Regions from separate parts of the Kushneria phosphatilytica genome, predicted to be linked through region 2. Evidence: predicted binding sites of a transcription regulator. Region 2 holds the regulator's gene; the other holds the start of a gene.
What was found. The regulator PhoB, encoded in region 2, activates phosphate uptake and scavenging genes when phosphate is short. The targets are predictions, from matches to a motif close to TGTCATANNNNTGTCANA.
Positions count from the first base shown of each region.

Region 1: a site for PhoB is predicted at 2,635-2,652, ahead of FY550_RS00310 (phosphatase PAP2 family protein). Genes of this name have one in related genera too.

Region 1 covers NZ_CP043420.1:50,162-65,629, reverse strand. The annotation lists gene FY550_RS00320 (Na+/H+ antiporter NhaC family protein) at 1-549, shown strand, start outside; gene FY550_RS00315 (NAD(P)-dependent oxidoreductase) at 638-1,612, shown strand; gene FY550_RS00310 (phosphatase PAP2 family protein) at 1,804-2,610, opposite strand; gene FY550_RS00305 (SDR family oxidoreductase) at 3,023-3,886, opposite strand; gene FY550_RS00300 (SDR family oxidoreductase) at 4,013-4,870, opposite strand; gene FY550_RS00295 (SDR family oxidoreductase) at 5,230-6,078, opposite strand; gene FY550_RS00290 (aspartate carbamoyltransferase) at 6,281-7,324, shown strand; gene ruvX (Holliday junction resolvase RuvX) at 7,461-7,895, opposite strand; gene FY550_RS00280 (YqgE/AlgH family protein) at 7,932-8,489, opposite strand; gene gshB (glutathione synthase) at 8,683-9,639, opposite strand; gene FY550_RS00270 (alkene reductase) at 9,838-10,971, shown strand; gene poxB (ubiquinone-dependent pyruvate dehydrogenase) at 11,055-12,791, opposite strand; gene FY550_RS00260 (16S rRNA (uracil(1498)-N(3))-methyltransferase) at 12,932-13,666, opposite strand; gene secB (protein-export chaperone SecB) at 13,671-14,156, opposite strand; gene FY550_RS00250 (rhodanese-like domain-containing protein) at 14,211-14,633, opposite strand; gene gpmI (2,3-bisphosphoglycerate-independent phosphoglycerate mutase) at 14,891-15,468, shown strand, end outside.
Region 2 covers NZ_CP043420.1:3,547,286-3,562,753, reverse strand. The annotation lists gene FY550_RS16535 (OmpA/MotB family protein) at 1-883, shown strand, start outside; gene FY550_RS16995 (PA3496 family putative envelope integrity protein) at 973-1,263, opposite strand; gene hexR (transcriptional regulator HexR) at 1,478-2,383, shown strand; gene uvrD (DNA helicase II) at 2,464-4,665, shown strand; gene phoU (phosphate signaling complex protein PhoU) at 4,804-5,562, shown strand; gene cysZ (sulfate transporter CysZ) at 5,647-6,405, shown strand; gene FY550_RS16505 (N-acetylmuramoyl-L-alanine amidase) at 6,512-7,375, shown strand; gene phoR (phosphate regulon sensor histidine kinase PhoR) at 7,434-8,774, opposite strand; gene phoB (phosphate regulon transcriptional regulator PhoB) at 8,810-9,493, opposite strand; gene ubiA (4-hydroxybenzoate octaprenyltransferase) at 9,595-10,470, opposite strand; gene FY550_RS16485 (chorismate--pyruvate lyase family protein) at 10,467-11,066, opposite strand; gene FY550_RS16480 (HU family DNA-binding protein) at 11,358-11,630, shown strand; gene trpA (tryptophan synthase subunit alpha) at 11,709-12,518, opposite strand; gene trpB (tryptophan synthase subunit beta) at 12,518-13,837, opposite strand; gene FY550_RS16465 (LysR family transcriptional regulator) at 13,955-14,884, shown strand; gene recG (ATP-dependent DNA helicase RecG) at 14,869-15,468, opposite strand, start outside.

The DNA of each region.
Region 1 (15,468 bases), 130 kb from region 2:
GGCGCCCTGGTCCAGGGGGTGTCGGGCTACGTCAACATGGCCATTCTGATCCTGCTGATCGTGGCGGCATCGCACCTGATGAAGCTGGGCGGCACCATGGAAGCCTTGACCCAGCGCCTGATCCAATGGATCAAAACCTCGGTACGCCGGGCAGAACTGGCCAACTGGGCCATCGTGGCGCTACTCAATACGGCCATCACCATCAATACCGCAGCCGAAATCGCTGCTGCCCCCTTCGTTCGGGAACTGGGCAAGCGCTACAACATTCACCGCTACCGGCGTGCCAACATGCTGGATGCCGTGACTTCGGCCCTCGGCTATATCTTCCCCTGGGGCGCACCGGTACTGCTGGGCTGGAGTACGATCCAGACCATGCAGCAACAGTATGACTGGCTGCCGGTGGTTGCGCCGACGTCGGTCTTCCCGTTTGTCTTTCAGGGCTGGTTTTTGCTGTTCATCATGCTGTTTGCCGCTTTGACCAGCTGGGGATTGACGTTCGAGGATCGCCAGGGCAACGAGATGAGCACACGTCCGGTCACCGACTCATAACGCAGCCCCACCCTTGAGCGGGGCTGCGGCCAAAGGCCGGGCCTCGCCATGCAGTGTGCGCACAAGGCCTCCGCCTGCCCCCGCTGCAATGATCATCATGTCTCCCTCCTTTCTGTCCGGACTGGCCGAATTGCCCCGAGCGGGCCAGACTGTTCGGCGAGAGAACCGTTACCGAGAGGAGTTCATGAGTACACAACCCACCGTGGCCGTACTGGGCCTGGGCGCCATGGGCTACGCCTTTGCTGCCAACCTGATCAGTGCCGGCCTGCCCACTCGCGTCTGGAATCGCACCCGCAGCAAGGCGGAGAACCTCGGGCGCAACGGCGCCACCGTCTGCAACAGCCCCCGTGAAGCGGCTGAGAGCGCTGATGTGGTGATCACCATGGTCCCCGACGCGCCTACCACTGAAGAAGTGCTGCTGGGCGATAACGGCGCCCTGGAGGGTCTGAAACAGCAGGGCGTGGTCGCCCAGATGGGCACCATCGGCGTTGAGCCCACCGAACAGCTGATTCGCCGGGTCAAGGATAAGCGCCCGGATGTAGTGTTCATTGATGCCCCCGTGTCGGGCACCAAGGCACCGGCCGAACAGGGCCAGGTGGTGGTGCTGGCCAGCGGTGATCGCGACGCTGCACCCGGCATCGAACCGGTATTCGAAGCCATCAGCAAGGCCGTCAAATGGCAGGGTCAGGCCGGTGCCGGCTCACGCATGAAGCTGGTCGTCAACGCCTGGCTGATCCACATGATGGAAGGCGTGGCCGAAACCGCGCAGCTCGCCGAGCAGCTCGGCTTCTCCATCGATGATTTCTGGAACACCCTGGACGGCGGGCCGCTGGCTGCACCCTACGTGAAGGTCAAGCTGGGCATGATCGACAGCGGCAATTTCGACGCTCAGATGGCGCTGGAGTGGGGCCTCAAGGACGCCCGACTGGCCCTGGAAGCAGCCGGCGATCTCGACATGCCTGCGCTCAGACGCATCAGCGAGACCTGGTCGAAGGCCGTCGATGCCGGCCATGGTGACGCCGATATCTCGATCATCTATCACTACCTGAAAAACCGCGGCTGAGCGCGGCGTTTCAGCCTCCCCCCTGATTGCCCGGCGCCCTTCAGGCGCCGGGTCAGGAATACCTTCAGGTCGGAATGACGCGCCCTGATTGCGGCCATGGCTTCCCGATAGAGTTCATGATCATGCACGGCATAGCAGCCCGAGCATAAACGCGGTGTATACCCATTACGTAAACCGGCCGGCTCGTCGGTTCAGAGATGTGCGAACAGGCCGGAGATCACCGAGCGCAGCCCGATGAACAGGGTGGCAATACCATAGGCCATCATGAAGGCAAGCGCATAGAAGGCACCGGGGCGGGTGCGGCTGAATTGGGCAATCCAGCCTCCGATCTGCTGGAAGCCCTGCCAGCTCGCAATACAGACGGTCAGCATGCCCAGTGCCGCGCCACCAATGATATCGGTAATAAAGTGGTAGCCGAGATAGATGCGAGTGAAGCACAAAAGGGCCGCCAGCAGTACGGCAAATGTCGCCGGCAATCGCGGTAGAGTGCGCCACAGTACCAGCCCCAGCCCGGCGTACACGGCAGCATGATCACTGGGGAACGAACTCCAGCCCTGCAGCGTATCGGCATGTACCGTGTAAGGCAGGGTAAAATCCAGCCCCTCGGTATGAATCGGGCGCGGATGCTGCGGCATGAACATCTGCATCAGCCGCGTCAGCGCTGCCGAGCCGAAAGCCGCCACAATGCCGGTCAATATCCGGGTTCGTTCAGCAAACTCTTCATTATCGAACCAGGCCCAGCACACCAGGGCCAGCAACGGTGCCCCGGAGAAAAAGCTGTAGCCGGAAAGGACGCCAAAAAAGTGATCCACCAGCACGCTACGATGGGCAAACTGGTTGATAAAGAGCATGGCATCACGCTCAACGGGCAACAGCGGCAGTGCGACGGTGACAAAGGTCGTCAGGATCACCAGTGCCAGTGCCACGGAGCCAGTACGTAAATCGCGAGAATCGGCTGGGCGCTTCACCGTATGCTTGATATGGGTGATCGACGACATGGGTCGAACTCTTGTCAGTGGATTTGTGACAAACAGATTAAAGTTTTATTAATTTTCTCATTATGCTCAATCGCTGACCTGTCACATCGGGTAGTATTTTGTTTCCTCGCAGCATATTGAAGTGGCTGGTGTGGTCCCTTTTTCTGTACCAACCTCTCCCCCTGGAGACTGACAGGCCGGCATACCCAAACCACAAAAGACGCCTTGATCAGTGCAGATAGCGAGACGTTGCCTGCCGGTCGTGCCACTTTCTTCCTTCAGCTGATGGGTACTGACACCCTGCCGCAAGACGCAACCGAGTGGGCTGCCTCGTTCGGATGGGTCATCTGATGGCAAGTGCGCGAATCGAAACATCAGCAGGCACGCTGCTGTGCCGGAGGCGATCCGGCGCGGGGGCCGGATCGGCGGGATATCAGCCGTTGACGATCATGCCGCCATTGACGTGAATGGTCTGACCGCTGACATAACTGCTGTCCCGGCTGGCGAGATAGACATAAGCAGGTCCCAGTTCACTGGGCTGGCCGGCGCGGCCCATCGGCGACTGGGCGCCGAAATCCTCGACCATATCAGTATCGAACTGCCCCATGGTGGAAGGAATCAACGGCGTCCAGATCGGTCCCGGGGCGACCTGATTGACCCTGACACCATCCCCCACGGTCATCTGTGACAACGCCCGGGTGAAGCCCGAAATCGCACCCTTGGTCGTGGTATAGGCCAGCAGTTTCGGATGGCCGGCGTAAGCGTTGACCGAGGTGGAATTGATGATGGTACCGCCGCTGCGCCGCAAATGCGGCAGCGCTGCCTTCGCCATGTAGAAGTAGGCGTGGATATTGACATCGAAGGTGGTCAGCCACTCTTCGTCCGAAGTCGCCTCGGGATCATCATGCAGCTCCTGACGCGCTGCATTGTTGACCAGGACATCAAGCCGGTCGAACTGATCGATGGTACGCGCCACCACATCGCGGCAGAATGCCGCCTGGCTCAGATCGCCATCGAGCAGCAGACAGTGCCGGCCTTCCGCCTCGACCCGTCTTTTCGTCTCGCTGGCATCTTCATGCTCATCGAGATAGGGGATCACGACATCCGCCCCCTCACGGGCGAAGTGCAGTGCCACGGCCCGGCCGATGCCGCTATCCCCACCCGTGACGATGGCGACCCGTCCACGCAGCTTGCCACTGCCCTGGTAATCATCGCGGATGAATTCAGCCGGCGGCGTCATTTCACCTTCCACGCCCGGCTGACGATCCTGTTGCTGAGGTGGAATCTGCTCACTCATGACGGGGCCTTCTTGCAGCTTTTCAATTGGATTCTCCCCATCCCGGATCAGCCAGCAGAGCGCCGCAACTGATCAACACGGCGCTCTTTGAAGACCGGGCTCGGGGAGTCGATTGTCCGGCAGTGATCAGTTGATGATGGCGCCGCCATTGATGTGCAGCGAGTGACCACTGATATAGGACGCATCCTTCGAGGCCAGAAAGACATAGGCCGGCCCCAGTTCACTGGGCTGACCCGCTCGTCCCATCGGCATTTTTTCACCCAGGGTTTCCATCAGCGTGGGATCGAAGCGCCCCATGGTGGAAGGCTGAATGGGGGTCCAGATGGGGCCCGGAGCCACTTCGTTGACCCGGATGCCTTCGCCCACCAATGCCTCCGAGAGCGAACGCGTAAAGCCGGTGATCGCCCCCTTGGTCGAGGTATAGGCCATCAGCTTTGCGTTACCCACGAAGGGATTGATCGACGTGGTGTTAATGATGGTGTCACCGGCCTGCAGGTGTGGCCGTACCGCTTTGGTCATGTAGAAATAGCCATGGATGTTGACGTCAAAGATATGCCGCCATTCATCATCCGGGATCTCGGTAATATCCTCGCGCACCACCTGCTGAGCGGCGTTGTTGACCAGAATATTGATCGCCCCGAACGCCTTCAGGGTCTGCTCGACCGACTGCTGGCAAAAGGCACTATCGGTGATATCACCACTGATCAGCAGTGCCTGGCGTCCTTCTGCCTCGACCAGTTGTTTCGTCTCTTCGGCATCAGCGTGCTCGTCCAGATAGACGATGGCCACATCGGCGCCCTCACGGGCGAAATGTACGGCGGCGGTACGTCCGATACCGCTGTCACCGCCGGTAATCAGTGCCTTTTTGCCCTCGAGCTTACCGCTGCCGCGATAATCCGCACGAATGATTTCAGGCTTCGGCGTCATCTCCTGCTCGATGCCGGGCTGCCGTTCCTGGTGCTGCGCCGGAAACTGTTTACTCATATCGTCAATCTCCCTTTCACGAATCGACGGATTCAAACCCGCCGGCATGTCTGCATTCCTTCATCAAGCGTAGTGCAACCCACTTTCGTCTCAAGTCGTATCGCTGCACCGCTTGCGGGTGTAATGATGGCATGTTGATTTCTTTACACTGCCTGTAATCAGCGGCTCCCGGATATTACGTAACTAATTATCATATTTTGTATTGTCGATTAATTGACACTCATTCAGGTTATCTACACGCTCGAAAAGCGTAAAAAACTGCCCCGAGAATCGACCCCTGGCTGAGAAAAAACGGAAAACAAAAAAGGCGCTGTCGAAGAGATCGACAGCGCCGAAAACAGGCCCATCACATTCAGATATCAGGTATTGAGGATGACGCCCCCATTGAGATGGATGGTTTGGCCGGTCATGTAGGAAGACTCTTCACTGGCCAGATAAACGTAAGCCGGCCCCATTTCGGCAGGCTGGCCAGCGCGTTTCATCGGGACCTGCTCACCAAAACCTTCCACTTTTTCCTCATCCAGGGTGGCAGGAATCAGGGGCGTCCACACCGGCCCGGGGGCTACCGCGTTGACCCGGATGCCACGTTCGACCAGCACCTTGGAGATCGAACGCATGAAGCCCTGGATGGCCCCCTTGGTGGCCGTGTAATCGATCAGCGAGTTGTTGCCCTTGAAGGCGTTGACCGACGATGACTCGATGATGGTGTCACCCCTGTTCATGTGTGGCAGCGCCGCCTTCACGGTGTAGAAGTGACTGAAGATATTGGTGCGAAAGGTACGCTCGAGCTGCTCATCGGTGATATCGGTGATGTCATCCCAGTCATGCTGCTCCGCAGCGTTATTGACAAGGATATTGATCGCGCCGAATTCGCTGACGGCTCGTTCGATGAGCTCGCGGCAGAAGGCCGGCTCGGCCACATCGCCCTTGAGCACCACGCAGCGCTGGCCCTCGGCCTCTACCAGCGCCCGAGTGTCCTCGGCATCCTGGTCTTCGGCCAGATAAGCCATGACAATATTGGCGCCTTCACGCGCATAGTGCACGGCAACCGAGCGGCCGATACCGCTGTCACCGCCGGTAATGACTGCCGTCTTGCCGGCCAGCTTGTCGGTACCGCGATAACTCTTCCGGATGTACTCCGGCTCGTCGCCCATTTCATGCTCACGCCCGGGCTGCGCCTGGGGCGGAGAAGCGTGTTGATCGTTCATTTCAAACTCCTTTTGAATGTCTTCCATGTGGGCTGGTCCCCACTCTACTCAGCGTAGAAGAGTACTGCGCCGGTCATCTCACCGGAGATGATGCAGGGCCCGGCTGCGGTTACACTGTCGCCCGATTCGGGTAACGTTCGGCGCTTGCCGCCCGACGTTGCCGACATTTGTCGCCCCGCCTGTCGACCACGAGGCACTGCTCATGAGTCCCCACCTGCTCTCCGTTGATGACCTCTCGCTCGAAGCCGTCGAGCACCTGTTCACCATTGCCCGGCGTATGGAACCCGTTGCGCGCCGTCAGAAGATCACCCGGGTGCTGGAAGGCGCCGTACTCGGCAATCTTTTCTTTGAAGCCAGCACCCGTACCCGCATGAGCTTCCACGCCGCCTTCAGCCGGCTGGGCGGCAGCGTCTGCGATACCACCGGGTTCACCTTCTCCTCGATGGCCAAGGGTGAATCGCTCTACGACACCAGCCGTGTGATGGCCGGTTATGTCGATGCCATTGTGCTGCGCCACCCTGATCAGGGCTCGGTGGCCGAATTTGCCCGCGCCATCAACGTGCCGGTGATCAACGGCGGCGATGGCCCCGGCGAGCACCCCAGTCAGGCATTACTCGATCTCTATACCATTCGTCAGGAATTCGAACGGCTGGGCAAATCACTCTCCGGCGCTCACCTGCTGTTGACTGGCGACCTCAAGTACGGTCGTACGGTGCACTCACTGATGCGCCTGCTGTCCCTGCATCCGCCATTGCGCATTACCCTGGTGGCACCGCCAGGCCTGGAAATGCCTGGTGAACTGGTCGATCTGGTGGCCAGCCGCGGACATCGCATCGAAAGCCGGGAAAGTCTCGAGACACATTTCGAATCGGTCGACGTGGTCTATACCACCCGCATCCAGAAGGAACGCTTCACGCAGGAGTTGCTGGAACGTTTTCAGACCCTCTCGGATGAATTCCGGGTCAATCGGGCCTTTCTGGACCGCTACTGCCCACCCGACACCATCGTCATGCACCCACTGCCACGCGATAGCCGTCCCGGCGCCAATGACCTGGATGTCGATCTCAACGGCGATCCGAGGCTGGCGATCTTCCGTCAGACTGACAACGGTATTCCGGTGCGCATGGCCATCTTTGCCTGGCTGATGGGCGTTGATCATCTGATCGAGCAGTCGATGCGTGATGTCAGCTGGCGAGTGCCGAGCCAGCTGAGTCCGGATGATGCCTCCTTCGACGCCCTGTCCTGACCCTGTCAGAGTCAAGAGGCAACAGCCGGGAACACACGAGTCGGCAGGCGCTACCGGCGCCTGCAGGAACAGCAGGAAAGGGACATCCGGGAGAGGGCTCGGGTATCCGCCCGGCAGGGCGGGGCGCCCGCGCGCTTCAGTTGTGCTCGAGGTGGGAGAGGTATTGGCTCAGGATCAGTTCGGCTGCAATGCCATCGACACCATGTTGGCGATAGTTACCCGCATGCCCCTCTTCATGCGCAATGCGCTTGGCTTCCCGGGTGGAGCCCCGCTCATCGAACATCTCGAATGGCCGGCCGAAACGACCGTTCAGACGACGGGCAAACTTGCGGGCCCGCAGGCTCATTTCGGATTCACTGCCATCCATGTGCAGCGGCAGTCCGACCACAAACAGTGCCGGCTGCCACTCATCGATCAGTCGGGCGACGCGCTCCCAGTCAGGAATACCATCACGGCAGGGCAATGGCGCAAGCTCGGAAGCCGAGCCCAGCAGCTCGTTGCCCACCGCCACCCCGATCCGACGTGAACCGAAGTCGAAGGCCATGATCAGCCGCTCGCCCGGGCGGCTCATGATCGCCTCCGGGTGCGAGCGCAAAACAGCGACTGCTCAGCCATGACCGGCATGGCGTGACAGCAGCGCCAGATCCACGCCCAACCGGTTGGCGGCCGCCTCCAGCCGGGTTTCCGGCGGCGTACGAAAGAGAATCTCATCCGTTGCCGCCACGTTCAGCCAGGTATTCTCCTTGATCTCCTCGGCCAGCTGATCGGGCTGCCAGCCGGCACAGCCGAGACAGACCAGAAACTCTTCCGGTCCGCGCCCTTCGGCCAGCGCATGGAGAACATCCATCGAAGTCGTCAGCGCACGCGATTCACAGACCTGCAGGCTGGAGTCCCACTCATCGGCGTTGCCCCGATGCAGGATGAAGCCGCGATCACGATGTACCGGTCCCCCGTAAAGCACCGGCATCTCGAGATGCGGGCAATCGGAGACGTCGATATCGAGCTGCTCGAACAGTCCTTCGAGCGTCAGTGACAACGGGCGATTGACGATCAGACCCAGCGTGCCGGTCTCATCGTGATCACAGATGTAGTTCAGGGTGCCAGCGAAGTTTTCATCTTCCAGATGTGGCATCGCCATCAGGAAATGATCGCGCAGGGTTTGCATAGATCTCCCGGACGTGGCGTCAGGCCAACGCAGTGTTGGAGTCACGGGACGGCGCGGCGCCATCTGGGCTGCCTGGCCGTCATGGTTAATGCGTCTAGTGTAACACTTGTCGGCAACCCGGGGCGTTACCCATGGATCTGTTCAAAAGCGAGCACTCACCAACGCTGGAGACATTGTCATCAGTGGATGAAGATCATGCGAATCGTCGGGCGATAGCATCCATCAGCATGCCGGCGATATCGCTGCCGGTCTGGGCATCAATCTCACGCACGCAGGTCGGACTGGTCACGTTGATTTCGGTAATGTAATCGCCGATGACATCCAGCCCGACGAAGATCAGGCCCTGTTCGCGGATCGAGTCCTTCACCTGATCCACCAGCCAGTAGTCACGCTCGGTCAGTGCTCGCGCCTCACCCCGGCCCCCGGCTGCCAGATTGCCGCGCACCTCTCCGGCAGTAGGGATACGCGCCAGTCCATGCGGCACCGGTTCGCCGTCGATCAGCAGAATGCGGGTGTCACCACGACTGATCTCGGGAATATAGCGCTGGGCCATGATCTGACGGGCACCACGATCGGTCAGCTGTTCGATGATCGAGCCGATATTGCGCCCGTCAGGGGTGACGTGAAAGATGCCATTGCCGCCCATGCCATCAAGCGGTTTGAAGATGGTGTCACCCTGCTCGGCGTGAAACTCGCGCAACACGGCCTCGTTACAGGACACCACGGTGGGCACCAGGCATTGCGGAAACTGCTGGGCGTAGAGCTTCTCGTTGCAGGTCAGCAGGGCCTTTGTGGGATTGACCACCAGTACGCCTTCACGCTCGGCAAAGCCAAGCAGATGTACGGCATTGATGAAGTTACTGTCCACCGGCGGATCCTGACGCATCAGGATGACATCCATTTCCGCCAGCGGTCCGGCTTCGACATCACCCAGCCGATACCAGTGTGCCGGATCCTCGAACGCTTCCAGCCGGCGCAGTCTCCCCATGGCGCGCCCCTCCTTCAGATAGAGATCTTCCGGCTGCAGATACCATAACCGATGACCTCGCTTTTGCGCCGCCCACAGCATGGCCAGGGTGGTGTCCTTCTTGTAGGCAACATCGGCAATGGGGTCCATGACCACTGCCATATCCAGCGTACGTGCACTCATGTTCGACTCCTGCTGACCGGCATCCCGGTGATAAACGGCGCCAGTATGGCGCAACCCTTCGGTCGCGACCAGGCACGACCCCATCATGGGCATTTACGAAAACTATTGTTCGAATGCTAACGGCTTGCCAGGCTTGCCTCACACCGAGGGCCGGCGTCTTCTGCGCGCGGCCTGTTCCAGTCACCGATGGAGGATGGCATGAGTACACTCTTCGAGCCCTATGACCTGGCCGGCATTCAACTCGACAACCGCATCATCATGGCGCCGATGACCCGCTCGCGGGCGCCGAACGATATCCCCAATGAAATGGGCGCCCTCTACTATCGTCAGCGCGCCAGTGCCGGACTGATCATTTCCGAAGGGACACCGGTCTCCCGTCAGGGCACGGGCTATCTCTACAATCCCGGCATTTACGGCCCCGATCAGCTGGACGGCTGGGCCAAGGCGACCCGGGCGGTACATGAGCGCGGAGGTGTCTTCTTTGCCCAGATCTGGCACGTCGGCCGAGTCTCGCACACCTCGGTACAGATCGCCGGTGCCGCACCAGTCGGCCCCAGTGAACAGCAGGGCGGCATGGCGTTTGGCTATAACGAGCAGGGCATCCCCGATATGCTGCCGGCAAGCACGCCACGCCGGCTGGCCACCCGTGAAGTCCGCGAAATTGTCCGCGACTTTGCCCAGGCCGCGGTCAACGCTCGTAATGTCGGTTTTGATGGCGTGGAGATTCACGGTGCCAACGGCTATCTCTTCGAGCAGTTCCTCAACGCCGTGGTCAATGATCGTGATGACGAGTATGGCGGCTCGCGCGAGAACCGCTGCCGACTGCTGATCGAAGTGGTCGACGAGGTCTGCGCGCTGATCGGCAGCCACCGCGTTGGCGTGCGCCTCTCGCCCCACGGTCAGCTGTTCGATATGCCGGAGTACGACGACAACGGCGAGACTTATCTCTATCTCGCCCGGGAGTTCAACAAGCGCAATCTGGCCTATGTGCATCTGCACGATCAGGGCGGACAGGGCATGCCACCGCTGCCGCGCGACTATCTCAAGCAGTTCCGTGATACCTACCACGGCAACCTGCTGTTCGCCGGTAACCTGGACAAGACCGAGGCCGAGAAGCTGGTCAATGACGGCACCATCGACCTGCCGGTCTTCGGACGGTTGTTCACCTCCAATCCCGACCTGGTCGAGCGGATGAAAAACGACTGGCCGCTGGCGGAGTACGATCCGAATACCTTCTATGGCGGCGATGCGCGGGGCTATGTCGACTTCCCCTCCTACGCCGAAGAGCAGGAGCGCCAGGCCCGGCAGCGCCTGATCGACGAGAAATCCTGAACGCCACGGGCTCTGGCCCACTGCGCGATCAAAAACGCCCCGGCCATCAGGCCGGGGCGTTGCATTTGCAGCCTGGCAAGTACTTACTTTTTGCGCCGAAACGGCCAGTTGGTCTTCGCCAGATCGATGACTTCGTCGCCACGACCGCTCATCACCGCGCGTACGGTGTAGAGACTGAAGCCCTTCGCCTGCTCGGCCTCGATCCGCGGGGGGATCGAGAGCTCCTGTTTGGCAGTGCGCACATCGACGATCACCGGCCCATCGTGGGCAAAAGCATCTTCCAGCGCCTCATCGAGCCGCTCCGAGGACTCCACCCGGATGCCGCGAATGCCCAGCGCATTGGCCAGCTCGGCAAAGTTGGCCGCGGAAAGATTGGTCGTGGTATCAACAAAACCGGCGGCCTTCATCTCCAGCGCCACAAAACCCAGCGTCTCGTTGTTGTAGACCACCACCTTCACCGGCAGCTGCTGTTCCACCATGGTCAGCAGATCGCCCATCAGCATGGTGATCCCGCCATCGCCGGCCAACGCCACTATCTGACGCCCCGGGCAGGCCGCCTGCCAGCCCATCGCCTGGGGCACGGCGGTTGCCATCGAGCCGTGCATGAACGAGCCGGTCAGCCGGCGCCGACCGTTCATCTCCAGATAGCGCGCCGCCCAGACCGTGGGCGTGCCAACATCACAGGTAAACACGGTATCCGCGGCGGCATGTGCGCTGACCCGCGCTGTCAGATACTGGGGGTGCAGCGGCTCGCCGGCTTCCCGTGGGGTGGCAAGCTCATCGAGTCCGCGGCGGGCCTTGCGGTAGTGCTGCTGGGAGTCATCGAGAAAGTCGCGATCCTGTTTCTCTTCCAGACGTGGCAGCAGCGCCTCGAGGGTCGCGCCAACATCGCCGACCAGCCCGCGCAGCAGAGGACTGCGCCGGCCGAGATGGGCCCCGCGCTCGTCGATCTGCACGATCCGCCCATGCTCGGGGAAGAAATCGCGATACGGGAAGTTGGTCCCCAGCATCAGCAGAAAATCGCACTCCTTGAGCGCGTGATAACCCGAACTGAAACCGATCAGCCCAGTCATGCCGACATCATAGGGATTGTCGTACTCCAGCGACTGCTTGCCCCGCAAGGCATGAATGACAGGCGCCTTGAGCCGTTCGGCAAGCGCCACCACCTGGTCGTGATAGCCATCACAGCCATAGCCGCACAACAGCGCCACACGCCCCTGCTCGTTGAGCATGCCAGCCAGCTCGTCCAACGCTTCCGGCGGGGGGACCGGCACCGCACGTACCGGGTTCGACCACTGCACTCGCTTCACCGGTGCCGGCTGCAGGGCGACATCGCCGGGCAGTACGATGACGGCCACGCTGCGCTGGGTGATGGCGGTATTCATCGCAGTTTCCAGCACACGCGGCATCTGCTCGGGCGAAGAGACCAGCTCACAGTAGTCACTGCACTCGCGGAAAAGCTGCTCGGGGTGGGTCTCCTGGAAATAGCCCAGCCCCACCTCGCTGGAAGGAATCTGGGCGGCAATGGCCAGCATCGGCACGTTGGCACGCTGGGCCTCGAACAGACCATTGATCAGATGCAGATTACCGGGACCACAGGAACCGGCACAGACCGAGAGTCTCTTCGTGGCATCCGCCTCGGCGCCTGCCGCCAGCGCGGCCACTTCCTCGTGGCGCACACCACGCCAGCGGATGCGCTCCTGACGGCGCAGGCTTTCGGTCAGGCCATTGAGAGAGTCGCCCGGCAGTCCCCAGATGTTCTGCACACCGGCCTGGGACAGGGTTTCAACCAGAATATCGGCTACGGTCGGGTCAGCCACGGGCACCTCCTTGTCGGCAAAGAACGGAACACTGGCCAATGAACATGCTGCCAGTGCGCTCTACCACTTTAGTCAAGAAGCGCGGACATGAGGTGTCATCAGGACCATCAATGGCCCTGAAAGCGGACCAGGGAGGGAAGCTAGCGGCTCAGATCACCATGGAGATACTGCAGCAGTGACAGCGCCACCACCGGCGCCGTTTCGGTGCGCAGAATGCGCGGCCCAAGGCTCAGTGGGGCAAAGCCATGAGTGCGGGCGCCAGCCATGTCGGCCTCGCTGAGCCCACCCTCGGGGCCGATCAGCAGCGCAGCGCGCGCGATCGTCGTGGTGCTTTCCAGCCTCGCCTCACCCGGATGAAGCATCCAGCGCACCGGCTCGTCACGCATCGCCAGCCATTCGGCAAGCTTCATGGCCGGGGCAATGACCGGCACGGTTGCTCGGCCGCACTGTTCGCAGGCGCTGATTGCCACGCCCTGCCAGTGGGCCAGTTTCTTCGCCGCCCGCTCACCCTTCAGGGCGACATCGCCGTGTTCGGTATAAAGCGGTGTGATCGCCGCCACACCCAGTTCGACCGCTTTCTGGATGGCGTAATCCATGCGATCCCCCTTGGAGATCGCCTGGCCGAGATGCACTGTCAGCGACGACTCTGCCACCGGTGTCAGTAGCGCATCGATATGGACTGCCACCTGTTTGCGCTCACTGCGTGCAATGTGAGCGCTTACTTCGGTACCCAGACCATCAAACAGGCGAATTTCATCGCCCACGCCGCGTCTGAGCACTCGGGTGAGATGATGGGCCACCCGTTCTGGCAGGATCAGCTCACTGGCCGGCGTCAGCGCGGCATCGACGTACAGGCGTGGTGCACCGGCGGCCAAGGGATCAGCTGTCCATCTGCTGCTGGCGCTGCTCCTGCTTCTGAGCATACATGGCATCGAAGTTGACCGGTGCCAGCATCAGCGCCGGGAAGCTGCCACGTCCGACCATGTTGTCGATGCACTCGCGCGCATAGGGGAAGAGTACATTGGGGCAGAAGGCACCCAGTGTATGGCCAAGCTGCTCGTCGCTCAGCCCGGCAATGGTGAACAGCCCGGCCTGCTCGACTTCGGCAAGAAAGGCGGTGGACTGCTCATCGCCATTATAGACATGCGCCGTTACTCGCACGGTGACCTCATACATCGACTCGCCCAGCATGGTGTGCTCGGTATCGACGTCCAGCTTCACGCGCGGCTGAAACTGCTGCTGGAAGATCTGCGGCGAATTGGGCGCTTCGAAGGAGATATCCTTGACGTAAATACGCTGCAGTGCGAACTGGACTTCGCCCTGACCGTTCTCGGCTGTGCTGTCGGTGGCGTTATTCTCGGACATGGTAGCGATTTCCTGCGGTGACGGTTGAATTCGACGCTGTGCAGAGGCGGTGGATCAGCGACGAGCGGTGGGCAGATTGTCGGCCTGCCACTGCGAGATGCCGCCCTTGAGGCGAACTGCCCGCGTAAAGCCGGCCTTTTTGAGCTTCTCGACCGCGGCCCCGGACTGCTGTCCCATCTTGCAAACCACGATGATCGGCTTGTCCTTGTGCTCATCGAGTTCCTGCATGCGATCGTCGAGACGATCATTGGGAATATTGCGCGAGCCGGGGATATGCGCCTTGCGGAACTCGCTCTTGTCACGCAGATCGACGATCACACCATCCTCGCGGTTGATCAGGGCGGTCGCCTCACCGGAAGAGACTCCCCCGGCAGCGTTACGTCGGGCTTCATAGGCCATGAAGGCCACACCCACTACCACAAAGGCACCCACCAGCAGAGGGTGATGGCTCACGAACTCCAGAAGCTGATCAATCATGACAAACTCGTACTCGTTGCGTGTCCCGGCAAGGGTCTGCATCGACGCACCCGGCAGGGCCTGCCGTACGCGCCGCTCCGGTGACCGGATTCCGGAGGGGCCCAGTATACATGAGCAGGCGCATGGATCATCCGGGGAAGCATACGATCATGCGCACTGCCCATCGGCTGCGTTATGATGACGCCAGCCGCCGACTCTGCTTGATGACGCATTCTCACGTCGGCACGCCTGCTCCTTCACCGTTAGCGAGGCTTTCCATGTCACAGGAACGGACCGATCGGCCCCGTCCGGTCGCCCTGATCATCCTCGACGGCTACGGTCGTAACCCGAACACCGACGACAATGCGGTCGCCCTGGCGAACACGCCCGTCATGGATCGACTGCTTAGTGAGCGCCCACACACCCTGATTCATACGGATGGCGGGCATGTAGGTCTACCAGAGGGGCAGATGGGCAACTCCGAGGTAGGGCACATGAACATCGGTGCCGGCCGTGTGGTCTTCCAGAGTCTGACCCGTATCTCCAATGCCATCAGCGATGGCGAACTGGCCGACAACACCGCGCTGACCGGCGCCATCGATGCCGCCATCGAGCGCGGTCGCGCCGTACATCTGCTGGGCCTGCTCTCACCGGGTGGCGTCCACAGCCATGAGGATCATATTCTGGCACTGGCTGAGCTGGCGGCCGCCCGGGGTGCAAAGCGGGTCTACATTCACGCGTTTCTCGACGGCCGCGATACCCCGCCACAAAGCGCCCACGAATCGCTGGTGCGTGCTGACGAAAAGCTCCAGCAGCTGGGTGTCGGCCATGTCGCTTCAATGGTGGGTCGCTTCTA
Region 2 (15,468 bases):
CGAGGATGCCCAGGGCAGCTGGCTGATGAGCTATCTCGATCTGCTGACGCTGCTGATCACCCTGTTCGTGCTCCTGCTCTCCCTGCAGGGCCTGCACCGCGACGACACCGCCGCGTCGTCGCCGGCGTCAGACAATGCGGTTACCGCCGAGATGGCGACGGCCAGACCGAGTACGCTGCCGGCACTGACAGCCGGTAGTCCGCTGTGGCAGTGGCTCGCACCCGGGGATTTTTCAACCTCGGTTCCTTTCGCACCCGCTGCCATTGGACCGACGGTCTCGCCTGTGGCTGAAGCGGTCTCGCTGGCATTGACGCATCGATGGCCGCTGTCATTGACCGATGACGCCATGCCGCTGCTGATGACGGTAGCGGCGCTGCATCTTCCTTCGGCACTCCCGGCGTCGACTGCGAATGACAGCGATATGGCCCGCTGGGCAGCCCAGGTGCCGGATATCGATGGTGTGGTGGTTGAGCCCGGCGAAAGACACGTGACCTTCCGTATTCAGGACCGGCTGTTGTTCTCCAGCGCCGATGTCGAACTTTCCGACCAGGGACGCGGGTTGCTCGATCGGCTGGCCGAACGACTGCAGCAGTTTGATGGCGAGATCTCGGTCGAGGGCCATACTGACAGTCGCAGTATCTCTACCGAGCGTTTCCCGTCAAACTGGGAACTTTCGGCTGCGCGGGCGACGGCAGTGCTGCATTATCTGGTTGATCATGGCGTATCGGCGGCTCAACTGCGGGCAATCGGCTATGGGGCTACTCGCCCGCTGGCAGATAATGATACGGCCCGGGGGCGGGCGCGTAATCGTCGGGTCGAGCTGGTATTGCGACCCGCGGCGAGCGATCTCGCTCGCAGTGCCTCCCGGGCCGCCGGTGAGTGAACGCAGGCCAGGCCCGCTGGCAGAAGGATGAGTCAGCGGGCGCAGGATCATGAGCGATGCTACCGGCTCAGGAGCGACAGGGTGCGGACTCAGCCGGTTTGGCGTTGAGTCCCGGTGTCGTCGAGGCGATGGCGCAAGGGTTCGGTCAGCTGCAGCCAGGTCATGGCGCGTCGCGGTGGCAGGGCACTGTCGCTGTCGAGGGGGATCAGGCTCAGATCGCTGGCCAGCTGGCGGGATTCATAGTGATATTCAATGCCGCGGCGGGCTCTCAGATGGCGTTGGGCGGCAGTATGACGCCGTTGGTCGGCGGCTTCGGCTTCGAGCTCCATGGCAATGCCGAGCAGATCGTTCTTGAGATCGTTCAAAGTGGCGTTTTTCATCCGAAGACTCCCTCACACCAGAATCGAACAAGCGCTTTCGGTGCTTGACCGATACGCTGTCAGGCGCCCGGCAGTGATTCGAAGCTTCGGGGGCCGCGAATCACGGCCGGGGTCACCCGCAATGGATTGCAGCGGGAATTTAACCTGTACAAATTGACATAAAGATGACATCAACACCACTCACCCTGTCATCCCGTTCCCGAAAGGAGAGGTAATGAGTACCTTCATGTTCGATGAGCTGCGCGCCAGACTGCCGCAGTTCCGGCGTTCGGAGCAGAAGGTGGCGCGTTTTGTGCTGCGCCACGCCGAGGAGGTACTGAATCTGCGTCTGGCCGATCTGGCAAAGCGCGTCAATGTCAGTGAGCCGACGGTGATTCGTTTCTGCCGTGCGATCGACTGCGAAGGCTATCAGGACTTCAAGCTGCGTCTGGCACAGACACTGGCCACCGGCGCCCAGTTTTCCGAGTTCTCGATGAACGAGACCGACAGCGTTGCCGACTTTTCGCGCAGTATCTTCGACTCCACTGTGGGGACGCTGCTGTCGGTACGCGACCGGCTCGATGCCAATGCCATCAGCGAGGCGATCGCGGCCCTGGCCGAAGCCAACCGGGTCGAATTCTACGGTTTCGGCGCCTCGGGCGCCGTTGCGGTGGATGCCCAGCACAAGTTCTTCCGGCTGCGTATTTCCACCACTGCCTACAGTGACCCGCACATGCAGCACATGTCGGCGGTCACCCTGACCGAACACGATGTGGTGGTGGCCATTTCGCAGACCGGTCGGACCCGCTCGCTGCTTTCCAGCGTTGAAATTGCACTGGAACACGGTGCGACCGTCATCGGCCTGTGTCCTGCCGGCTCGCCGCTGGCCCAGCTGTGTTCGGTCGGTCTTTATATCGATGTCTTCGAGGATCGCGAGGTCTATCGGCCACTGAGTTCACGCATCGCTCACCTGGTGATGATCGATATTCTCGCCGTCGGCGTCGCTCGTTCGCGCGGCCCGCAATTGACCGAGCATCTGATGGCAGTCAAGCGCAGTCTGGTGCCGCTGCGAACCGATGAGCGTGATCCCTTCGCACAGCTGCGTCGCGATCGGACACCACCGGAGGATGATGAGGTCTGAACAGGGCGCTGCAGGCGCGGCAGGACGGTACAATATGTTAGGGTAGAAGACCGTTTCGCCCATCCTGTCAGGCCCGTTTCATGGACGCATCGCCTCTGCTCGACTCTCTCAATCCGGCGCAGCGCGACGCCGTCGGTGCACCCCAGGGTAACCTGCTGGTGCTGGCCGGTGCCGGCTCCGGCAAGACCCGGGTGCTGGTCCACCGCATTGCCTGGATGCTCTCGGTCGAAGGGCTTTCGCCGTGGTCGATTCTCGCCGTCACCTTTACCAACAAGGCGGCACGCGAGATGCGGGCGCGGCTGGAAACGCTGATCGATACCTCGCTGCGAGGCATGTGGGTGGGGACCTTCCACTCCATCTCGCATCGATTGTTGCGTACCCACTGGCGCGATGCCGGGCTGGCCGAGCACTTCCAGATCATCGACAGCGACGATCAGCTCCGGCTGGTCAAAAGATTGCTGCGCGAATACAGCATCGATGATGAGCGCTTCCCGCCCAAACAGGTGCAGTACTTCATCGGTGGCTGCAAGGAGGAAGGGCTGCGACCGGGGGATGTCGATCCCCATGGCGATCAGTACATGGCGCAAATGGTCGAGCTCTATACCCTCTATCAGCAGGCGTGTGAGCGCAGCGGGCTGGTCGATTTCGGCGAACTGCTGCTGCGTGCGCTCGAACTTCTGCGCGACAATCCGCGTCTGCTGGCGCACTATCGCGAGCGTTTTCAACACCTGCTGGTCGATGAGTTTCAGGATACCAATACCCTGCAATACGCCTGGCTGAAGCTGCTGGCCGGTGATCGGGCCTGTCTGACCGCTGTCGGCGACGATGACCAGTCGATCTACGGCTGGCGTGGCGCGAAGGTGGAGAATCTGGAGCGCTTTCGCAGCGAGTTTCCCGATACCCGTCTGGTACGGCTCGAGCAAAACTATCGTTCCACCAGCGCCATTCTGGAAACCGCCAACGCGCTGATTCGCAACAATGCCGGACGCATGGGCAAGGAGCTGTGGACCGAGGTCGAGGCGGGCGAGAAGATTCGGGTCTATGGGGGCTTCAACGATCTTGATGAGGCACGCTTCATCGTTGACACCATCGCCGAACAGGTTCGCGAAGGCCGAATGCGACGCGAGTTCGCCATCCTGTATCGCTCCAATGCGCAATCGCGAGTGATCGAGGAATCGCTGATTCGCGCCGGAGTGCCCTACCGCATTTATGGAGGGCAGCGCTTCTACGAACGCCTCGAGATCAAGAATGCACTGGCCTATCTGCGGCTGCTGATTTCACGCGACGATGATGCCTCGCTGGAACGGGTGATCAACGTACCGGCCCGTGGGATCGGGACTCGCAGTGTCGAAATGCTGCGAGCGCGGGCTCGTGATGAAGGCACCTCGCTGTGGCAGGCGGTCAACGATGCACCGGCCGCCGGTATTCTCAAGGGGCGCGCCGCCAGCTCGGTGCGCGCCTTCAGCGATCTGATCGATCAGCTCGATAACGATACCCAGGGATTGGCACTCCACGAGATCATCGATCATGTCATCCGCGCCACCGGGCTGATTGAACACCATCGCGCCGAGAAGGGCGAAAAGGGGCAGGCTCGGGTCGAGAATCTCGAGGAGCTGGTCAGCGCCGCGAAGGCCTATGCCCAGGGCGATGCCTTCGAGGCCATCGATGATGGGGCCAGCAATTCGCTGGGTGAATTCCTCTCCGAAGCGGCGCTCAACTCCGGTGAGCACGAAGCCGACGAATTCGAGGATGCGGTGCAGATGATGACACTGCACTCCGCCAAGGGACTCGAATTTCCGGTGGTCTTTATCGCCGGAGTCGAAGAGGGACTTTTCCCGCACAGGATGTCACTGGAGGAGCCGGGAAGACTCGAGGAGGAGCGCCGGCTCTGTTATGTCGGCATCACCCGGGCGATGGAACGTCTCTATCTGACTCATGCCGAAACCCGGCGCCTGCACGGCAAGGAGACCTGGCAAAGGCCTTCGCGGTTTTTGCGCGAGCTCCCGGAAGAGTACCTCGAGGAAGTGCGTCTGCGTGGTCAGGTGTCACGGCCGATGTCGGCACAGGGCGGCAGTGCAGGTATTCGACAGGAATCGGTTGAGGGCGATGATGAGCAGCCGTCACTGTCACTGGGGCAGTGGGTGCGTCATCCGGTCTTCGGTGAAGGCGTCATCATCAATGCCGAGGGTCAGGGGCAGCGGGCCCGGGTACAGGTCAGTTTCGAGCACGAGGGTGACAAGTGGCTGGTGCTGGGATTTGCCAAACTCGAGGCGCTGACCTGATCTTCGACCTTTGTGGCAATTATCTGATGCGTTTTTCCTCCTTGCTGTCATGCAATCGACACAGGGGTATCGTAGTCTGAGACGAACAATGACTACCTGACAGGGCAAGGACGCGCCAGTGGCGCCGCGGGAGTGAGCATGGACATTACCAACGATCGACACAGCCAGCATATTTCCAGTCAGTTCAATCAGGAGCTTGAGTCGCTCAAGACGCATCTGATGGGCATGGGCGGACTGGTCGAGCGGCAGATTCAGGAAGCCGTGGCGGCGCTGCTGGACAATGACAGTCGGGCTGCCGAAAAAGTCCGCGACAATGACCGGCAGGTCAACGAGATGCAGCTGCGCATCGATGACGAATGTACCCAGATTCTGGCGCGTCGACAGCCGGCGGCTTCCGATCTGCGTCTGGTGCTGGCCGTAACGCGAGCTGCTTCCGATCTTGAGCGGATCGGTGACGAAGCCAACAAGATTGCCCGCAACGCCCTGACCCTGATCGAACTGGGCGAGACTACCCGCGGTTATACCGAGGTGCGTCGTATCGCCGGCCAGGTTCGGGAAATGGTGCGCCAGTCGCTGACGGCGTTTGCCCGCTTTGATACCGAGCTGGCGCTGGGTGTGCTGGAGGATGACGAAACCGTCGACGAAGAGTACCGCAGTGCCATGCGCTCACTGGTGACCTTCATGATGGAGGACCCCCGGGCCATCAGCCCGGTGCTGCATGTGCTGTGGATTCTGCGTGCCCTGGAACGGGTTGGCGATCATGCCAACAATCTCGCCGAATCGGTGATCTATCTGGTCAAGGGACTGGATATCCGCCATGCGCCGGAGCATCCGCGTGCTTCGCTGAGTCGCAAGCGCGGGGACAGGGATGCGGATAACGACACCGACAAGGCGTAGGGCCTGCCCCGTCAGTCAGATATCGCGTTTGTTCGACCAGGCGGTTAGCATGCCGGCAGTAATGACGGAGTCGGAGATCCCCGCTTGATCAACGCTGCCTCTGCCCTCGGAGAGGGCATCCGCATGGTGCTGCGCCCCGGTGCGCGGCGCTACGTCTATATCCCCCTGCTGATCAATCTGCTGCTCTACATCGCTGCAGTGTGGTGGCTGGTGAACAGTTTCGAGGGATGGATCGATTACTGGATGGCCCAGGTGCCCTCCTGGCTTGCCTGGTTGTCATGGCTGATCTGGCCGATCCTGGTCGTGGCCATGGCACTGGCGGTGATCTTTACCTTTACCATGGTGGCCAATGCCATCGCTTCCCCCTTTTACGGGTTTCTCGCCGAGCGTATCGAGCAGCGCCTGTCGAATGCGCCTGTCAGTGATGAACGCTCACTGTGGCAGCAGGCGCTTGATGGCATTCGACGCGAACTGCACAAGCTGGGCTGGATGTTGCCGCGCATGCTGGTGTTGTTCGTGCTGGGCTTCATCCCGGTGATCAATCTGGCCGCCCCCGTTCTCTGGGCGCTGTTTTCGGCCTGGAGTCTGGCCATCCAGTATCTCGACTATCCCATGGATCTCCATCAGGTATCGTTTACCCGGATGCGTGAGCTGTTGCGTCGGCGGTGGTGGACCACGCTGACCTTTGGCGGCGTAGTGGCCGCTACGGTCTGGATTCCGCTGGTCAATCTGCTCATCATGCCGGGCGCCGTAGCCGCGGGTGTACTGATGTGGCGCCAGCACTATCGCACACTGGCGTTGCCTGAGGGGAACGAGGCAGCGGCGCGTGACCGGATTCGTTGAGAGGCAGCGAGCAGGGGTACTGCTCGTTGCTGGCGCAGTATTGTGGCTATCGGGTTGTACGAGCCAGTCTGTTTCATCCGGCAGTGGTCCATCGGTTGGGGTAGCGATGGACGAGATGTCGCCCCCGGTACTGGTCGATACGGTACCGGCTCATCAATATACGACCCGCCTGGGCCGCAGGCTCGAACAGCGGGGATCATTTGCCGTCGATCATTCGATCAGGGCGCAAGCCTTTAACGAGCGGGTACGCTTTCTGATTGTGCATTATACCGATGGCAATGATGCATCGGCGCTCAGGGCGCTGACGGGTTCCGATGTCAGCGTTCACTATCTGGTGCTCGATCATCCGGCTCGCTGGGCAGGGCAGCCGGTGGTGCTGCAGTTGCTCGATGAGAAGCAGCGTGCCTGGCATGCCGGGGTGAGCCAGTGGGGCGATCGCCACCATCTCAATGACACCTCGATCGGTATCGAAATCGTCAACGAGGGCTATCACGAGACGCCGGCAGGACGCGTCTGGTCACCGTTTTCGGAAGATCAGATCGAGCTGGTCATTCGGCTGGCACAGGATATTGTCAGGCGTTACCACATCGATCCGGCTCATGTGCTGGCCCATGGTGATGTCGCACCAGGACGCAAGGTCGATCCCGGGCCGTTCTTTCCCTGGCGACGATTGCATGAAGCAGGTATCGGTGCCTGGCCGAGGCCTTCAGCCGTGATGCGCTGGCGTGAGCGGTTTCAACAGCATCAGCCTGATGGCGCGTTGATGCATCGGGCCCTGGCCGCCTGGGGCTATGCCGTGCCGGACAGTCATGATGCTCAAGCCCTGCAGCCGGTGATCCGGGCCTTTCAGTTGCATTTTCGTCCTACCGAAGCCCGGGGAGTGATCGATACCGATACTGCTGCGAGGCTGTTTGCGCTGATTGAACGCTATCAGGGGCGGGCGACTGCGATGGCGCTTCTGGAAGCATGAATTATCCACAGCCGGTTGATCCTCAACCGGTTGTGGATAATCGTAAGGGATTGCCGTTTCAGTCCCGAAGCCGGGCGTTGGAGGGCTCGGACAGGGCGGTGCCGGTGGTGGCCGGGCTCAGACGGGCTGCCGGTAGTATGCAGCGGAATTCGGCACCATCGCCCGGGGTGCTTTCGATCTCGAGCCGAGCGTCGTGTCGAAACAGCACGTGTTTGACGATAGCCAGCCCCAGACCGGTGCCGCCACTGGCCAGCGAACGGCTCTTGTCGATGCGATAGAAGCGTTCGGTCAGACGATCGAGATGCTGGGGTTCTATGCCATCGCCATCATCGATCACCGACAGGGCACCATCACCGCCTTCCCAGGGTTGATAGCGTAGCGTGATGGTGCTGCCCTCGGGCGTATAGCGCACGGCGTTATAAACCAGATTGGACAGTGCGCTGGCCAGCTCCTGCTCATCGCCATAGAACCAGCGATCATCTTCGATGTCGGTATGAAAATGGTGGCTACCTCCGGCCAGAGCCTCTCCATCGATGACGGCCTGGTGACAGAGTGCGGCGATCGAGATGGGCCGGTCGCTGTCATGACGATCGGCGGTCTCCAGTCGAGCCAGCGTCAGCAGATCGCTGACCAGGCGCTGCATGCGATCGGTCTGGGCCTCCATCTGGGTGAGACCCCGCACCAGCCGCTCGGGCAGGTTGTCGCGATGATCAAGCCAGGTTTCGAGATAGCCGGCCAGCACGGTCAGGGGCGTGCGCAGCTCATGCGAAACATTGGCGACAAAATCGCGTCGCATCATTTCCAGCCGATGCAGGCGGGTGATATCGCGGATCACGATCAGACGCTCGTTATCGCCGAACAGGGTGATCTGAACTTCCAGCATCATGTTGTCGCGGATCGGAGAGGCCAGGGTTAACGGCTCGCGATAGTCGTTGCCACGGAAGTATTCGATGAAGTGGGGATCACGCAGATAGTTGGTGAGATGCTGGCCCCGGTCATGATGGGGTTCAAGCTCGAGCAGTCGCTGGGCGGCACTGTTCCACCAGTCCAGATTGCCGCTGGAGTCGAGCATGATCACGCCTTCGCGCATCGCCTCGCTGGACTCCTGCACCCGATTGATGACCGAACGCAGCCGCCCCTGCATATGGCGCTGGCCCTTCTGATAGCGGTAGAGGCGGTCAAACAGATCGCCCCAGACCCCTTCACCGGCCGGCGGTGACTGTTCGACCGGCGCTTCCAGCCAGACATAGAGCTTTCTGAGATGGCGCAGGGTAAAGGCCATGTGAACCGCCAGTCCCAGCGCGATCCCCCAGCCAGGGTAGCCGATCAGCCAGCCCAGCAGGCCGAAACCGAGTACCAGATAGGCGAGTCGCCAGAGTTCATTGATCCAGTAATGCACGCGTGTCCGTCGCTATCAAACGATGGATGAAACCCTCAACGAGTCGAGAAACGATAGCCCGTGCCTCGCACCGTCTGCACCAGCTGCTGATGATCATCGCCCAGTGCCTTGCGCAGTCGACGGATATGAACATCAACCGTTCGCTCCTCGACATAGACATTACCGCCCCACACCTGATCGAGCAGCTGGGCGCGCGTATAGGCACGTTCCTGATGGGTCATGAAGAATTGCAAAAGCCGATATTCGGTCGGACCGATCTCAAGTGACTGGCCATTGATACTGACCCGGTGACTGGCAGGGTCCAGCGCCAGCCCGTTGATCTCGACCGTTTCTTCCACGCCACGTGGTGTCGTACGCCGCAGGACGGCCTTGAGCCGGGCGACGAGTTCACGCGGTGAAAAGGGTTTGGTGATGTAATCGTCGGCACCACTCTCCAGCCCCTGAATCTTGTTGTCCTCTTCACTACGAGCAGTGAGCAGGATGATGGGGACTTCGCGGGTGGTTTCATCGCGTTTGAGCCGGCGGGCCAGCTCGATGCCACTGGTGCCCGGCAGCATCCAGTCGAGCAGGATCAGATCGGGATGTTCATCCACCACCCGGGCGTGTGCCTGCTGGGCATTCTCGGCCTCGATAATGCGGAAATCTGCCATTTCGAGGGCAACGGCGATCATTTCGCGAATCGAGGCCTCATCATCGACGATCAGCACGGTTCGGGACATGCGTCATACTCCGGCAAACGAACGTGACAACTCGGTGACGATTTAACCGGTGAGCGATGACAGTATTGTGACAGCCGGTGTGCTGTCCAGCGCAGGTGTCCTCAGGGCGTCGGCCAGGTCGCCAGTACCACCCCGGCGAACAGCACCACACCCACCCAGTGATTGTTGAGAAAGGCCGCAAAGCAGCCCTCTCGGGTGCGTCCCCGGGTCAGCCATTGCTGATAGCCAAAGATTGCGGCGATGGCCACCAGTGCCAGCCAGTAGAAGCCGTTAAGCCCGGCCAGACCGCCGACCACGGCCAGCAGTACCAGCATCAGGGTTTGCAGCGCGCCCAGAATCATCAGATCGAAGCGGCCGAAGATGATGGCGGTCGATTTGATGCCGATTTTCAGGTCGTCATCGCGGTCCACCATGGCGTATTGGGTATCGTAGACCTGAGTCCATACCAGTCCGGCGGCAAACAGCCACCAGGCGATGGCGGGCACCGTCTGCTGTTCGGCCCCGAAGGCCATCGGGATGCCCCAGCCGAAGGCAGCGCCCAGCACGACCTGGGGAAAGTGGGTATAGCGCTTCATGAACGGATAGGTGGCTGCCAGGGCCGCACCGCCCAGTGACAGGGCAATGGTAAAGAGATTGGTGAAGCAGACCAGCACGAAGGAGAGAGCGATCAGTGCAGCAAACAGTGTCAGTGCCTCGCGTTCGCTGATGCGCCCGGTCGCCAGCGGACGCTCGCGGGTGCGTCTGACATGACCGTCAAAGTTGCGATCGGCGTAGTCGTTGATCACGCAGCCGGCAGCACGCATCGCGTATACGCCAGCCACGAAGATGATCAGATTGGTACGCTGAGGCAGGCCATCGGCCGCCAGCCAGAGCGCTGCAAGGGTCGGCCACATCAGAAGCCAGGTGCCGATCGGGCGATCCAGCCGTGTCAGGCGCAAAAAATCGGGAATACGTTGCAGCGCAGTACGAGCGGTCATGCGTTCTCCATGATCGGGGCGGGCGGACGTGGATGACGTTGCGATTCCTGCCGGGATTCACTGATTTCGGCCGAATCGTCATGCATGAGATCGGCCAGCGCGGGCAGAAAACTCTCCTGGACCAGTAATCGACAACGGGGATGCCGGAAGACCGAGCGTCGGGTCCAGATGCCCTGGTGTCCGGCGATCTGCAAGGAATGATCCGTCAGTTCGATGGCGGAGCGTGTGACATCAGGATGGCTGAACAACCAGTGTCCCAGCGCCTTGCGACCCAGCAGACGCACTTCGCGGGGGAGTTCTCCAAGTGGTACGACACTGCGCGCGGCAATCAATGGAACATCGGCATATTCGAGGGTCACTTCACGAATCCAGGCCAGCCGGCGCTGTGGCAAGGCGAGTCTTCTCGCCTCATCAAGTGTCGGGGGAGCCGCGTGCTCGGCATGGATTTTTACCGTGATCGGCCCTTTGACCCGGTCTGCCAGTCGAGCGGTCAATGACCCCCTGGCGCCCAGCCAGCGCTGCCAGTGAGGCGAGAGCTGCACCGCTGCCACTGCCAGTGGGCGCCACTGGCGCAGCACCAGGGGGCTGGCGGGCATGTCTTGTGATGATGGGATCATGTAAGGCTCGATTCTGCCGATAAGAGCGAAGACAAGTGGTTTCGGCCTGCGATACGGCCTGTCATCGTCATCCGTTCGACGAGGCAACGCAAGGTGATGCTGGCGCTCGATACGAGGACATTGCTAGGCTATGCGTCGTCGAACGCTGTTCGATTGTGAAGGATACCCTGCCCGACTCCTGTCGGACAGCTGTCATGAGCCTTGCGGTCATGATGGAAAACAACAAGCCAGGTGTCATTCACGCCTGAATTGCCCAACCCAGGAGGCGCTATGCGCAAACCAGAACTTGCTGCCGCCATTGCGGCTCAGGCAGATCTTTCCAAGGACAAGGCCGGTCAGGTCCTGAACGCCATTCTCGAAGAGATCAGCTCCAGCGTGGCTCGCGGTGAAGATGTCACGCTGATCGGCTTCGGTTCATTTACCGTACGCGAGCGTGCGGCACGTACCGGCAAGAATCCGCAAACCGGTCAGACGCTGGAAATCCCTGCCAGCCGTACCGTTGCCTTCAAGCCCGGCAAGGCGCTCAAGGATTCGATCAACTGATCGAAACGCTTCGCCGGCTGCACTGCGTAGCCGGCGCTCTCCTTCCTTTACACGCTTCGGACGTCGCTCACCGGCTACTCAGCGCTGTGGCGGCAGTGCCGAGGCCAGTGTTCTGACAAGCGTATGTACGGCCTGCGTTCCTGCCTGCGGGCTGTCTGCCGTTTCGATACACTGGACCAGCGCCGAGCCGACCACCACGGCATCGGCGAAGCGACCAATAGCGGCTGCCTGCTCGGCACTGCGGATACCAAAGCCTACGGCAATGGGCAGATCGGTATGAGCGCGAATGCGCGTAATCGACTGCTCGACGCTTTCAGGCGTGGGTGCCTGGGCCCCGGTCACGCCGGCGACCGAGACGTAATAGATAAAGCCGGAGGTGTTTTCCAGCACTCGCGGCAGGCGTTTGTCGTCGGTGGTAGGTGTGGTCAGTCGAATGAAATCAAGTCCTGCATTCATCGCTGGCAGGCAGAGCTCGCCGTCATGCTCGGGAGGCAGATCGACCACGATCAGTCCATCGATACCGGCATCAACTGCATCCTTTAAAAAGGCCCCGACACCGTAGCGGTAGATGGGGTTGTAATACCCCATCAGCACGATGGGCGTGTCCTGATCATTGCGGCGAAACTCGCGCACCATCTCCAGTGTCTTGCGCTGGGTCTGCCCGGCGCGCAGGGCGCGTTGCGCTGCCTTCTGAATCGCCGGGCCATCGGCCATCGGATCGGTGAATGGCATGCCCAGTTCGATGATATCGGCACCGGCAGCAGGCAGTCCCTTGAGCGTTTCCAGCGAGGCTTCGAAGTCAGGGTCACCGGCAATGGTGAACGTCACCAGAGCCGCGCGGTTCTCTTCTTTCAGTGCTGCGAAGCGCCGGCTGATGCGTGTGGTCATTATTCGGTCTCCCCGGTTTTCTTCGCGACATCATGTGGCGGCTGCATGTCATCTATCCGTCCGGGCTCGGCGGCCTCTACCGTCGTGTTCGGCAGTTTGTCAGTGTCGCCGTGCTGCTCGAGCCAGTTGGCCACGCTGGCCATATCCTTGTCGCCGCGTCCGCTCATGTTGAGCACGATCAAATGATCCCGGGGCAGGTCGGGAGCGATCTTTCTCAAATGAGCCACTGAATGCGCCGACTCCAGCGCCGGAATGATGCCTTCCAGTTCACAGCACAGCTTGAAGGCCTGGATTGCTTCGTGATCGGTGATCGAGACATATTCGACCCGCTTTTGCGTGTGCAGCCAGGCGTGCTCGGGGCCGATGCCCGGATAATCCAGACCCGCCGAGACCGAATGGGCGTCGGTGATCTGGCCATCATCGCTTTGTAGCAGGAAGGTGCGATTGCCGTGCAGTACGCCCGGCTCGCCGCCGTTGAGGCTCGCGGCGTGTTCACCGGTCTCGATGCCGTGACCGGCCGCTTCCACGCCGATCATGTGGACGCTTTCGTCATCGAGCATCGGGTGAAAGAGCCCCATGGCATTGGAACCACCGCCGATGCAGGCCATCAGCGTATCCGGCAGGCGGCCTTCCTTTTCCAGAATCTGCGCGCGGGTTTCACGCCCGATCACGGACTGGAAATCCCGTACCATGGCCGGATAAGGGTGCGGGCCGGCGACCGTGCCGATCAGGTAGAAGGTGGAGTCGACATTGGTCACCCAGTCGCGCAGTGCCTCGTTCATGGCATCCTTGAGCGTGCCGGTGCCGGATTCGACCGGGATGACCTCGGCGCCCAGAAGCTTCATGCGAAAGACGTTGGGCTGCTGGCGCTCGATGTCAGTGGCGCCCATGTAGATCACGCATTCCATGCCAAAGCGCGCCGCGACCGTGGCGGTGGCCACGCCGTGCATGCCGGCACCGGTCTCGGCAATGATGCGTTTCTTGCCCATCTTGCGGGCCAGCAGGATCTGACCGATGCAATTGTTGATCTTGTGCGCGCCGGTGTGGTTCAGGTCCTCGCGCTTGAAGTAGATCTTCGCCCCGCCCAGGTGCTCGGTCAGGCGTTCGGCGTAATACAGCGGCGTGGCGCGACCGATGTAGTCACGCTGATAGCCTTCGAGCTCGCGGCGAAAGGCCTCATCGGTACGTGACCACTCCCAGGCTTCCTCGAGTTCAAGAATCAGCGGCATCAGGGTTTCGGCGACGAAGCGTCCGCCGAAATCTCCAAAAAAGCCATCGGCATCGGGGCCCTGTGAAAAGTGTTGGGTAGCGGAAGACATCGCGCACTCCGGGTCGTCATGACGGCGAATGGATAAACGGCCATGTAGCCTACGCTAGCGGCAGACCGGCGGTAAAAAAAATCGATAAAATGGCGCCAAAGGTTGAGGAAAACTCACATGACCGCAAGCCGTTCACTGCCGTCACTCAATGCGCTTAAAGCCTTCGAGGCCGCCGCACGGCTTGGCAGTGTTACCGCTGCTGCCGAAGAGCTGAGTGTTACCCATGGGGCTGTTAGTCGTCAGATCCGTGCGCTGGAAGCACATTTCGACACCGTCCTGTTTGACCGCTCGGGACGTGGCCTGGTGCTGACCCCCAAGGGTGACAGGCTGCACAACGGGGTCAGTCAGGCCTTTGCGGGGTTGCGTGAGAGTTGCCAGTCGCTGGTTCGTGAACTCGAAGGAGCGCCCTTCACCCTGGCCTGTCCGGGCAGTCTGCTGGCGCGCTGGTTGATTCCACGGCTGGAGCGCTTGCACCGCGAGCTATCCGAACTGCGCCTGCATGTGTTTGCCAGCGAGGGCGACCCCGATCCACGGCGGCACGATATCAGTGCCATGCTGGCCTTTCTGGAGCCGCCCTGGCCGGCTGACATGACGGTGATCGAGCTGGCACCCGAAACGATCGGCGCTGTCGCGGTGCCGGACATTGCCGATACGCTGATCGATCAACCGCTGGAAGCGCTCTATCGTTACACGGTGCTGGATACCGCCTCACGCCCGCAGGCCTGGCGCGCGTGGGCCCGGCATACAGGAATCGATCCGGTACAACTGGATGAGGCCCGGCGGCGCGGTCAGGGATTCGAGCATCTTTACTATCTGCTGGAGGCGGCGCTGGCCGGGCTGGGCGTGGCGGTCGCGCCGAAGTTGCTGATTGCTGACGATCTCGCCCAACGCCGTTTGGTAGCCCCCTGGGGGTTCGTCGAAACCTCTGCCCGGCTCTGCCTGCTACTGCCGGCCCATGCGCCGCGTCAGGCCGGAGAGCGACTGGCGGCATGGTTGCGTGAAGAGATCGGGGCTGGCGAGGACGTTAACGGTCAGACCTGCCCATAGCGATTGGCATCCTCACCCAGCCAGCGCCGGATCAGCGGTTCGACCGCATCGGGCGCCTGCTCGAGCAGGGCATCGGCCAGTTCGCGCACCGGCTCGAGCAGATCACGATCACGGGTGAGATCGGCAATATGCATGCCTACCAGCCCGGTCTGACGGGTGCCCAGCACTTCGCCGGGGCCGCGCAGGGCGAGATCCTTCTCGGCGATGCGAAAGCCGTCGTTGGATTCGCGCAGCACGCCCAATCGCTCGCGGGAGTGCTCGGAAAGCGGGGGATGATAGAGCAGCACACAGAAGCTTTCGGTTGAGCCGCGCCCGACCCGGCCACGCAGCTGGTGCAGCTGGGCCAGCCCGAGCCGCTCGGGATTCTCGATGATCATCAGGCTGGCGTTGGGGACATCGACACCCACTTCGATCACTGTGGTGGCGACCAGCAGATCGAGTTCGCCTTCCTTGAAGGCGTTCATCGTGGCGGTCTTTTCGGCCGTCTTCATGCGCCCGTGGACCAGCCCGACACTGAAGCCCTCGAGCGCCTCGACCAGTGCTTCATGGGTGGCCTCGGCGGCCTGACAGGTCAGCGCCTCGGA